DNA from 3 places in the Flavonifractor sp. HCP28S3_F3 genome. Region 3 is predicted to be linked to each of the others. Evidence: riboswitches for the same ligand, from Rfam matches in the RefSeq annotation. Region 3 holds a riboswitch; each other region holds the start of a gene.
The links. Region 3 has a riboswitch for lysine ahead of ACTNB1_RS14260 (3-keto-5-aminohexanoate cleavage protein). Riboswitches for the same ligand answer to the same signal wherever they lie in the genome.
Positions count from the first base shown of each region.

Region 1 (3,647 bases), on a different contig from region 3:
TATCCCTTTGGTCATCGGTGGCCTGGAAGCCTCTCTGCGGCGGTTTGCCCACTACGACTATTGGGAGGACAAGGTGCGCCGCTCGGTGCTGTTTGACAGCCAGGCCGACCTGCTGGTGTATGGCATGGGAGAGACCGCCACGAAGGAGATCGCTGCCCGCCTGGCCTCTGGCACGCCGATTGGAGAGATCAAGGATGTAAAGGGAACTGCCTTTATCGGGAAAACACCCGCAGACTGTGCCTATCCCATGGTGGAGTGTCCCTCTTTTGAGCAGGTGCGTTCTGACAAGCGGCAGTATGCGGTGGCCAATCAGATCCAGTATGAAGAGCATGATCCGGTGCGGGGGAAGGCCATCCTCCAGCGCCATGAGGACAAGCTGCTCATCGTCAATCCTCCCGCCATGCCGCTGACCACGGCGGAGCTGGACTTTGTGGCTGAGCTGCCCTACGTCCGGGAGCCCCACCCCATGTACGACTCCATGGGCGGTGTGCCCGCCATCGAGGAGGTGCGCTTCTCGGTGGCCCACAACCGGGGCTGCTTCGGTGCCTGTAACTTCTGCTCCCTGGCCTTCCACCAGGGGCGGATCATCACCTCTCGCAGCCATGAGAGTGTGCTCCGTGAGGTGGAGGCCCTGACCCATCATCCCGGCTTCAAGGGCTATATCCACGACGTGGGCGGCCCCACCGCCAACTTCCGCCGTCCGGCCTGCAAAAAGCAGATGAAGGCGGGCCTGTGCCGTGGAAAGGCCTGCCTGGCCCCAGAGCCCTGTCCCAACCTGGACGCCGACCACACCGATTATCTGACCCTGTTGCGGAAGATCCGCGCGGTGCCGGGCGTAAAGAAGGTATTCATCCGCTCCGGTATCCGGTTCGACTATATGATGCAGGACAAGAGCGGCGAATTTTTTGCCGAACTGGTAAAGTATCATGTCTCCGGTCAGCTGAAGGTGGCCCCGGAGCACTGTGTGGACGGTGTGCTGGACTACATGGGCAAGCCTCATATTGCGGTATACGAAAAGTTCCGGCAGAAGTATGAACGGCTCAACCAGAAGTACGGAAAAGAGCAGTATCTGGTGCCCTATCTCATGTCCTCCCACCCCGGCTGTACTATGGCCGACGCGGTGCGCTTGGCAGAGTGGCTGAACAAGTCGGGCCGCCAGCCGGAGCAGGTGCAGGACTTTTATCCCACTCCCGGCACCCTGTCCACCTGTATGTACTATACCGGTATCGATCCTCGCACCATGCAGCCGGTGTATGTGCCTAAGGACCCCCACGAGAAGGCCATGCAGCGGGCGCTGATGCAGTGGAAACGGCCTGAAAAGCGCCCTCTGGTGCGGGAGGCCCTCCATGTGGCCCACCGGGAGGATTTGATCGGCTACGGCAAGGAATGTCTCCTGCGTCCTGCCAGCCGGAAGCCGGAGGGAGAGCCCCGCCGGAAGGGGAAGGAGCCGGAGCGGCCCAGCCGTCCGGAAAAGAAAGCCCGCCCGGTAAAAAAGGCGGGTTGGGCAGCTGCCAAACCCAAAAAGAACGCCCGCCCCAAGAAAAAACGAGGCTGAATTGAAATATTATAGTCCCGATCCGAAAATAATTTTTGTATGAAAATACAAAAAATAGGATATTCTCTCAAAAATGGGTTGACAGAGAAACTGGGGTGGGCTATGATAATGGGCAATCGAATACCGCACAATAGAGGCGCGGACTGCAAGAGTACCGCCGGGTGAGGCCTGCCGGCCCAGGACCCCGTCGGAAAAGGGTATTCCGCCGAAATTTCGCCTGATGCGGCAGCGAAGGCGTTGTTGGGGTGCAGCCTAACAGACTGCACACTCTCACTTGTATAAGTGATGGCGCTATTGGTGTTTGCGAGTATAGGCCAAGGGACCGTAATGCAAATTCCAGCGTTACGGTCTTTTTTTTCGCGTTCCAACGGAATTGTGCTGGTATTGAGAACAATATGGGAGGTTTTCAACTATGAGCCAATTTCTGAACGCACTGAACAATTTCATCTGGGGTCCACCCCTCATCATTTTGATGATCGTCACGGGTACGTATTTTACCATAAGGTCGGGGTTCTTTCAGGTACGTCATCTGGGCTATATCTTTCACCGTACGCTTGGCCGTCTGTTTCACCATGATGAAGAGCCCGGTGAGGAGAAGGGCCTGCTGACGCCCTATGAGGCCATTGCCACCGCCGTAGGCGGCTCGGTAGGCTTCGGTAACATCGCCGGCGTGGCCACCGCTGTTACCACCGGCGGCCCCGGCGCGGTGTTCTGGATGTGGCTGACCGCTTTCCTGGGCATGCTCATCAAGCAGGTGGAGGTGTCGCTGGCGGTGTACTACCGCCGTACCGATGAAAACGGCGTCCCCTACGGCGGCCCGACCTACTACATGGAGCGGGGTCTGGGTGAGGAGCGCCACTGGGGTAAGCTGTGGATGCCGCTGGCCTTTATCTTCGGTATCGGCATCTTCTCCACCTTCTTCATCAGCGCCTCTACTTACACCACCTCTGAGGTGGTGGCCCAGTCTCTGGGCATCCCCCAGGCCATTGCAGCCCTCATCATCGTGTGCATCCTCTATGTGATGATCTGGGGCGGCGTGAAGAAGCTGGGTCAGATCCTCACCAAGCTGGTGCCCGTCATGAGCCTGTCCTATCTGATCCTGGGCCTGGTCATCATTGTGATGCACTATGAAAACATCCTGCCCACTCTGGGTGCTATTTTCAGCCAGGCTTTCACCGGCAGCGCCGCTGTGGGTGGTTTCGCAGGTGCCACGGTGGCTCAGGTTATTTCTACCGGCATGGCCCGCAGCGTCTACTCCAACGAGGCCGGCTGGGGCTCCAGCCCCATGGTGCACGCCTCCAGTAAGACCCGCCACCCCATTGAGCAGGGCCTCTGGGGCTCCTTCGAGGTGTTTGTGGACACCTTCATCGTATGTACCATCACCGCACTGACGGTGCTGGTGTCCGGCGAGTGGACCAGCGGCGCCACCAACGCTACCCTGGCCCTTAACGTCTTTACCAATAACTTCGGTGCCTTCGGTACCGTTGTGCTGACCCTCATCATGATCGTCTTTTCTGTCACCACCTCCGGCGGCTGGTATGCCTACTACGAGGCGGTGCTCCGTCACCTGGCCAAGAACCATCCCAACGTGAAGAAGTACCTGCTCATCGTGTTCAAGTACTTTTACGCTGTGCCGCCCTTTGTGCTCACCCTGTACCTGATCTATGTGGGCGACCTGAGCATCTGGACCCTGGTGGACATCACCAGCGGCATCCCCACCTTTATCAATGTGGCGGTCATCCTGATCCTGTCCGGCCAGTACTTCAAGCTGCTGAAGGACTACAAGGCCCGGTACATGCACATCGGCGAGGTGCTTCCCGACGCGGTCATCTTCTACGAGGACAAGCCCGAAGTAAAGGCTGCGCTGGCAGCGGAAAAAGCACAGAAGCAGTAAGATACAGGACAGTTCGGCCGGGGCATTGCCGCCCCGGCCGCCGTCCGTGCAGGAAGGGAGTATCATCATGCGAACCATTTATTACGGCGGGCAGGTGTATACCGGTAGTCTGCCCCTTGCGGAGGCCTTTGCTGTGGAGGATGGCCGATTTGTCTTTGTCGGCACCAACCAGGAGGCCATGGCCCTGGCGGAAGAGGG
Region 1 is NZ_JBQHUF010000001.1:199,049-202,695, forward strand. It holds gene ACTNB1_RS01010 (YgiQ family radical SAM protein) at 1-1,555, shown strand, start outside; lysine riboswitch at 1,679-1,857, shown strand; gene ACTNB1_RS01015 (alanine/glycine:cation symporter family protein) at 1,968-3,449, shown strand; gene ACTNB1_RS01020 (amidohydrolase) at 3,517-3,647, shown strand, end outside.
Region 1: it holds a riboswitch for lysine, as region 3 does, so the genes downstream of both, ACTNB1_RS01015 (alanine/glycine:cation symporter family protein) here and ACTNB1_RS14260 (3-keto-5-aminohexanoate cleavage protein) in region 3, are expected to answer to the same signal.

Region 2 (3,647 bases), on a different contig from region 3:
TCCGGCCGTTGCAGCCGGAAATAATGAGCCTGACCATATTCCAACATCCTTTCCGGCGCTCAGGCGCTGAGCAGGCCCAGCTTCAGCATGGACTGGCGCAGTGTCTCCAGGGGACCGTTCGTCATATCACACAGCGGCAGACGGAGGGAGCCGACCCCATAGCCCGCCAGGTTCATAGCAGCCTTGATAGGAATCGGATTGACCTCCAGGAACAGCGCATCAATAAAATCCATGTACTTGAGCTGGAGCTGAGAGGCCTCATGGAAGCGGCCGTCCAGGCACAGGTGAGTCATCTGGACCATGACCTCCGGAGCGATGTTGGCCACTACGGAAATCACGCCCTTGGCACCCAGACTCATCATAGGCACCACCTGGTCGTCATTGCCCGACCAGATGTAGAAATCGTCGCCGCAGATGGCACGGGTATGAGCCAGCAGGGAAAAGTTGCCGCTGGCCTCCTTGACGCCGTTGATGCGGGGATGCTGGGAGAGAACGCGGTAGGTCTCAGCGGTAAAGGATACGCCGGTCCGGGACGGAACGTTATAGAGAATCACGGGAAGTTCCGTCCGGTCGGCTATGTATTCGTAATGCTTGATGAGGCCGGTCTGAGACGCCTTGTTGTAATAGGGAGTTACATGGAGCAGGGCGTCGGCTCCGGAGTCCTCCGCATGCTGGGACAGGTAGACGGCAGCGGAAGTATCGTTGCTTCCCGCGCCGGCAATGACCTTGACCCGGTGGTTGACGTGCTTGACACAGTACTCTACCACGGCGATGTGCTCCCGGATAGTAAGGGTGGAGCACTCACCGGTGGTGCCGCAGACGCAGATAGCGTCCACACCGCGCTGGATCTGCTCGTCGATAATGCGGCCGAACAGGTCATAGTTGACAGCGCCGCTCTCGTCAAACGGAGTTATAATAGCGGAACAGGCTCCGGTAAAAACAGGCTCTCGCATAATATGGGTTACCTCCTTAAAATGTAACCCTCCGCGCACAGAAGCTCGGCAAGAAGGACTGCGCCGCCCGCGGCGCCGCGAAGGGTATTGTGGGACAGGCAGACGAACTTGTAGTCGTACTGCGTGTCGGGACGCAGGCGGCCGATGCAGACCGCCATACCGTTCTCAGTCATCCGATCCATGCGGGTCTGAGGACGGTCGGGCTCCTCAAAGTAGTGCAGGAACTGCTTGGGAGCGGAGGGCAGGGCCAGCTCCTGGGGCCGGCCGGAGAAATTTGCCCAGATATCTTTGATTTCATCCATGGAAGGTTTGTTCTGGAAGCGGACAAATACGGCGGCCATGTGGCCATTGGAGACGGGTACCCGCAGGCACTGGGCAGTGATGGCGGGAGAGTCGGCATTGACGATCACACCGTTCTCTACCTTGCCCCACAGCTTCATGGGCTCCTGCTCGCTCTTCTCCTCCTCGCCGCCGATATAGGGAATCAGATTGTCCACCATCTCCGGCCAGGTCTCAAAGGTCTTGCCCGCGCCGGAGATCGCCTGGTAGGTGCATACCAGCACCTGATCCAGGCCGAAGCCGCGCAGGGGGTGCAGGGCGGGAACATAACTCTGGAGGGAGCAGTTGGACTTGACAGCCACGAACCCGCGCTCCACCCCCAGTCGCTTTCGCTGGGCCTCTATCACTTTGATATGTTCGGGATTGATCTCAGGCACCACCATGGGCACGTCGGGAGTCCAGCGGTGGGCAGAGTTATTGGAGACCACAGGGCACTCGTGCTTGGCATAGGCCTCCTCCAGTGCCTTGATCTCCTCTTTCTTCATGTCAACGGCGGAAAAGACAAAATCCACCTGAGCGGTAATAGTCTCGATGTCGTCAGTAGCGTTGAGTACCACCAGATTTTTGGCGCACTCAGGCATGGGCGTCTCCAGAGCCCAGCGGTTGCCAATGGCTTCGGCATAGGTCTTGCCCGCGGAACGGCTGCTGGCCGCCACGGCGGTAAGCTCAAACCAGGGATGATTCTCCAGCAGTGTGACAAAACGCTGTCCCACCATACCGGTAGCTCCGATCACGCCAACTTTGTACTTTTCCATGCTCAATACCTCCATTGTTCCTCTCCAGCCTATTCCGGTCCCTGCTTGTTTGAGACCAAAAAACGGGCTGGGGGTAAAAAGAAAATCAGCAGTTTACAGAACTGCTGATTTTGTACTATAATGACAGGGACAGACTGCCCCCGACAATATCCTCCAAAAGCAGACAGCGCTCCGCCGCAGCTGCGGCGACAGCCGAACAGCTCTTAACTGAACGGCCAGGCGGCGCTTTCGTCGGGAAGGCGTCCCTTCGGCGGCGCACCCTTTCGCGCGGTTCTCCGGGCCCGATCGCCCTCCCCGCGCTACTTTTGAACAGCCGCGACCTCTATCCTGCAAAATGAATTGCAATTTTGCTATGTAGTTTGTGAAATTGTACCACAAGTTTAGTCGGAGTGTCAACGAAAGTGAGTTGAGAAAATTACCAAATGAAACGATCCCTGAAGAAAAGATTTGTGCAGTTTGCGGCGGCGGCCCTGTCCTGCGCACTGTTGGTCGCCCTTCCTGTCGGCAGAACGCAAGCTGCTTCTGTGGCAGTGGACCCCACGATTCGTGTGGGACTGTTTTACGGAAGTACCGCTCTGCCCGGAGCCAATCTGCTCAACGATGTGGGCAGCGGTTATCGGATGGGCTATTATGATTCCAACCGAGTCTTTCAGCAGTTGGCGCAGACAAGTGAGACTGCCATCTCTGTGGTCAAGACCCAGAACGTCTATTATGGAACTGTAGGTAACTGGTCGGGCTACTATGATACCATTACTTCCAATATCGCGGTAGGCTGCTATCATCTGAAGCTGCCCGATACCTATAGTACCTATGAGCAGGCCGCGGCAGCTGCATCCCAATGGTCTGGCGGCTTTGTAGCTTGGGTGGACGGCAGTTATCAGGTGCGGGTGGGCGCTTATACGGATAGTGCCTCTGCGCAGGCGGCCCAGACTGCGCTTGGATTGACAAACGCCACGATCACCGGCACTTCCAGCGCCGGAGTTTCTGTTGTAAAGACTGGGACCAGCCAGATTCTGTTCCAATTTGACAGTACCAGCGGCCTGTGCCTGGGCATCAAGCCCGGACTGAACGACAGCGTAAAAACGGAAACGATCTTCCGGGGCAATACCTATTATGGTGGTTTCCAGTATCGGCGGGTCGGCGGCGGCAACCTGACGGTGAGCAACGTGATTTCCCTTGAGGACTACGTACAAGGCGTGATTGTGGAGGAAATGAGCGCATCCTGGCCTCTGGAGGCGCTGAAGGCTCAGGCAGTATGCGCCCGCACCTATGCTTATCGGAACTACGTGGCACAAAAGCACAGCAGTCAGGGCTTTGACCTGTGCAATGCCACCCATTGTCAGGCGTACAGCGGCATGGACAGCGTGACTGCCGCGGGCAGCCGGGCCGTGACCGAGACCAGGGGAGAGTACCTGTGGTACAACGGATCTCTGATCGATGCAGTTTATTCCTCCCACGACGGCGGGGCCACGGAGAGCGCAGTTAATGTCTGGGGCAGCGATGTACCTTACCTGATCGGCAAGGAGGACCCCTATGAGGCTTCTGTGTCCAGCAAGGTCCCTAATTATAACTGGACTGTGACCTATACTGCCCAGGAGCT
Region 2 is NZ_JBQHUF010000001.1:451,095-454,741, forward strand. It holds gene dapB (4-hydroxy-tetrahydrodipicolinate reductase) at 1-37, opposite strand, end outside; gene dapA (4-hydroxy-tetrahydrodipicolinate synthase) at 60-953, opposite strand; gene asd (aspartate-semialdehyde dehydrogenase) at 962-2,047, opposite strand; lysine riboswitch at 2,204-2,380, opposite strand; gene ACTNB1_RS02295 (SpoIID/LytB domain-containing protein) at 2,470-3,647, shown strand, end outside.
Region 2: it holds a riboswitch for lysine, as region 3 does, so the genes downstream of both, asd (aspartate-semialdehyde dehydrogenase) here and ACTNB1_RS14260 (3-keto-5-aminohexanoate cleavage protein) in region 3, are expected to answer to the same signal.

Region 3 (3,647 bases):
CCTCGCTCATGTCGTTGGGCAGCTTGGCGTACAGGCCGGACTCGAACAGGATGGCCTGAGCGTCCACGTCCACGCGGTCGATCTCGGGGTGGATGGCCTTGATTTTGTTGATCTTCAGGGGGGTCAGGGACAGGGACACCAGAGAGGCGATCTTGTCGCCCACCTTCAGGTCGATCTTGCCCTGCAGGTCCTCGCCGATCTCCTTGACGGTGCCGATGAACATGCCGCCGGAACCGGTAACGGGGTTCTGCATCTTGCCGCGCTCATTGACGATGTCCAGGATCATCTGCTCGGTCTTGCCCAGGTCCTTGTCACAGGCCTCGTAGATCTGGGTGAAGGAAGCGGAGTCGATGTTCAGGGCGGACACGTCGCACAGGATCTCGTTGGAGTAGCACTCCATGGTGTTGTCGATCTTCTTGGCGGCCTGAGTCAGTAGGCCCTGGGGCTCGATCACGCGATGAGTGCCGTACTTGTTGCCTTTCTTCTGCATAGAAGGTTCCTCCTCTTTTTCATTTTGTTTGTTTGATTGGTTGGGGAGATGATCTATTTGGTTGGGGAGATAAGTACTAACAACTTTTTAGGCCAGGGACAGGATCTTGCGGGCCTCGTCGGGGGTGGCGATCTCACGGCCCAGCAGCTTGGCCAGAGCCACGACCTTTTCTACCAGCTCGCCGTTGGAGGCGGCCTTATGGCCCTTCTCCAGGTAAATGTTGTCCTCGAAGCCGACGCGGACGTTGCCGCCCATCACGATGCCGGCGGCTACCATGGGCCATGCGCCCCGGCCGATGCCGGTGACGGTCCAGGTGGAACCGGCGGGGATCTGCTTCACCAGGTAGTCCAGGTTGCCCACGGTGGCGGGGGTGCAGCCGGACACGCCCAGAACGAAGTTGAACTGCATGGGAGCGCCGGGGACCAGACCCTTGTTGGCCATGTTCACGATGGTGTCCAGGTGGCCGATCTCGAAGCACTCGTACTCAGGCTTGATATGGTTCTCAATCATCCGCTTGCCGAATGCCCGCATGGTGGGCATATCGTTGACGAAGATGTCGTCGCCGAAGTTGCAGGTGCCGCAGTCCAGCGTAGCCATCTCGGGGCACAGCTCAGTGGGCTGGAGCCGCTCCTCCGGGGTCATGCCGGTGGCGCCGCCCGTGGAGGGGATCAGGATCACGCCGGGGCAAGCCTCCTTGATGGCGTCCAGCACCACCCGGAACCGCTCCCGGTCCTGTGTGGGGGTACCGTCGTCCTCGCGGACGTGGACGTGGATGACCGCTGCGCCAGCTTCAAAGGCGCTCTTGGCTTCCCGGACCATTTCCTCCACCGTGTAGGGGACCGCGGGGTTGTGTTCCTTGGTGACCTCTGCGCCGCAGATGGCCGCGGTGATGATGAGCTTTTCCATAACACGCCTCCTCGTAAAAAATAAACGCTATCCCGCCGTTGGAAGATACTCCCGGCGGGATAGCGCTTCATGAACAAAAAAACACTACTCATGTCCGCGGGAGGGGAAACTCTCGTTCAGACACAAATAGCGCTTCATGTAACTCATGACAATCCGTAAGCACTGGGCCCACGGCTCAGGGGGAGGGCTGTACGATTCACGTCCCCCTTCGGCGGAGCGGACATTCACAGCACACATCGGGCTCGCCTGCCCTTGTCATTGCACTGCTACCTTGCGCTCCGCGCCTCTATCCATGCATGTTATTCACTTTTGACAAATTCACTATACTCCGGCCGCTTTCGTTTGTCAACTATTTTTTAAAAATTTTACATGACAAAAATTTTCTCTGTCCTGTGCACTTTTGTGCGCTACAGCAGGACATTATTAGCGTGCTGACAACCAAAAGAAGGCCGCCCGGGCGGGCGGCCTTCCGTGCTTACAGGTCTGCCTGGAACAGCTCCATGAGGGTGTCGTCCAGCTTGAGCAGCCGGCACACCCGCAGGGCGTCCCGGGGGCAGGGAGCTCCCGGCGGGGCGGGCAGGAGCCGGTAATCCATCCGCCGGGCGATGCGCTTGCGGGGGTCGTCCCCCTCGTCGCCCTGGATGTCCCGCACCAGACCGGCCACCTGGTAGTGGGTCCCGGCCACGTCGGACACGCCGTCGTAGTGGGTGGTCATCAGGGCCACGCAGTCCAGGCTGCCCAGGTGGCGCACCAGAGCCCGGGCCAGGGCGGCGCCCTCCTGGGGGTTGGTGCCCCGGGCAAACTCGTCCAGAGCCACGAAGAAGAACTGGTCTTTCGTCTCCCGCAGCAGTTTGTCCAGCAGGTGGACCTCCTTGCCGAAGGAGGACAGACCGCCGGCGCCGGGGCCGCTGTCGGCCAGGATGAGCTCCACCCGGTCAAACAGGGGAAGGGCGGCGGACTGAGCGAATACGAAGAAGCCGCACTGGCACAGCAGCAGGGAGAGCACGGTGGAGCGGAGAGATACCGTCTTGCCGCCCATGTTGGCGCCGGTGATGACGGCGCAGCCCTTGCCCAGCTCCAGATCCAGGGGGGTAAAGCTCTCGCCCCGGTTTCTCAGGTCCTCCTCCACCTGGGGATGACGCACCCCGTGGAGGGAGATGGACTTGTCCCGGCTGAGGGCAGGCCGGACGCAGTTGTACCGCAGGGCCAGCTTGGCCTTGGCTACGATCAGGTCCAGACGGCCCAGAGTCTCCATGCTGGACAGGAACCGGTCCTTCCAGACCATCAGCTTGGCGGTCAGCTCCTGGCGTACCACCAGTTCCAGCTGGTCCTCCTGTACCGCCAGCACCCGCCGCTTTTCCATCAGGGGACCCCGTTTATCATCCTGAGTCATGCGGATGGCCTTTTCCAGCTTGGCCTTTTCCGCACGCAGGGGAGCCAGATCGTTGTGGTAGCAATTGGCTACGGTGAAGGTGGGCAGCCGCCGGCCGTCCGGGTCCATCAGGTCCAGAGCCTCTGCCAGGGAGGGGAAGGCAACGCCGGACAGGGCAGGCATGGCGTTGTAGGCCTGCACCAGTCGCTCCAGAGTTACCAGGAAGTGCTTGAGCTCAAAGAGCTCCACCAGGTCAAAGGGTACACCGGGATCCCGGTCAAAGGAACCCCGGATGTCGTGGAACAGGGGCAGCTGCTTGGTCACCCCCCGCAGGGCGGCAGCGGCATCCTTCAGGTCCGCCGGAGAGAGCTCCGCTCCGCCGCAGCCGCAGGTGGGAGTCTCCTGGGGTCGGGTGCTCCCGGCGTTCCACAGTTCCATGGACAGGGCCACGTTGTCCAGCTCTTCTTCCAGGGCGCCTTCCTCACCGGGGCCGTACCAGTGCAGGTCCCGGGCGGCCGTCCGGCCAAAGGGGGAGAGGGGATTGAGCCGCTCCAGTACCCACTGCAGGCCTGCGTTCTCCCGCAGTTCCAAGGTCAGTTTCATGGCCTATGCCTCCTTCACGTTGACCACCGGCAGGTCAATGGCCTGCCGCAGGGCTTGTACGAATTTGTCCCCCTCAAAATGCCAGCCGTAGGCCGACCAGGGGTTGGCGGCCACTGCCGCGATGGTCAGCTCCCGCCGAACCAGCAGCTCTCCGCCGTTGCGCAGGAACAGGTCCAAAGCAGCCCGGCCAGCCAGCACATGGGTGGCGTCGGCGGCGATGAGGGTGGTGGGAGCTCCCCGCCGGGCCAGGGTTTTCAGCAGCGGGTCCATGATGCC
Region 3 is NZ_JBQHUF010000022.1:11,548-15,194, reverse strand. It holds gene ACTNB1_RS14265 (L-erythro-3,5-diaminohexanoate dehydrogenase) at 1-490, opposite strand, end outside; gene ACTNB1_RS14260 (3-keto-5-aminohexanoate cleavage protein) at 578-1,396, opposite strand; lysine riboswitch at 1,516-1,693, opposite strand; gene ACTNB1_RS14255 (MutS-related protein) at 1,872-3,371, opposite strand; gene ACTNB1_RS14250 (hypothetical protein) at 3,375-3,647, opposite strand, start outside.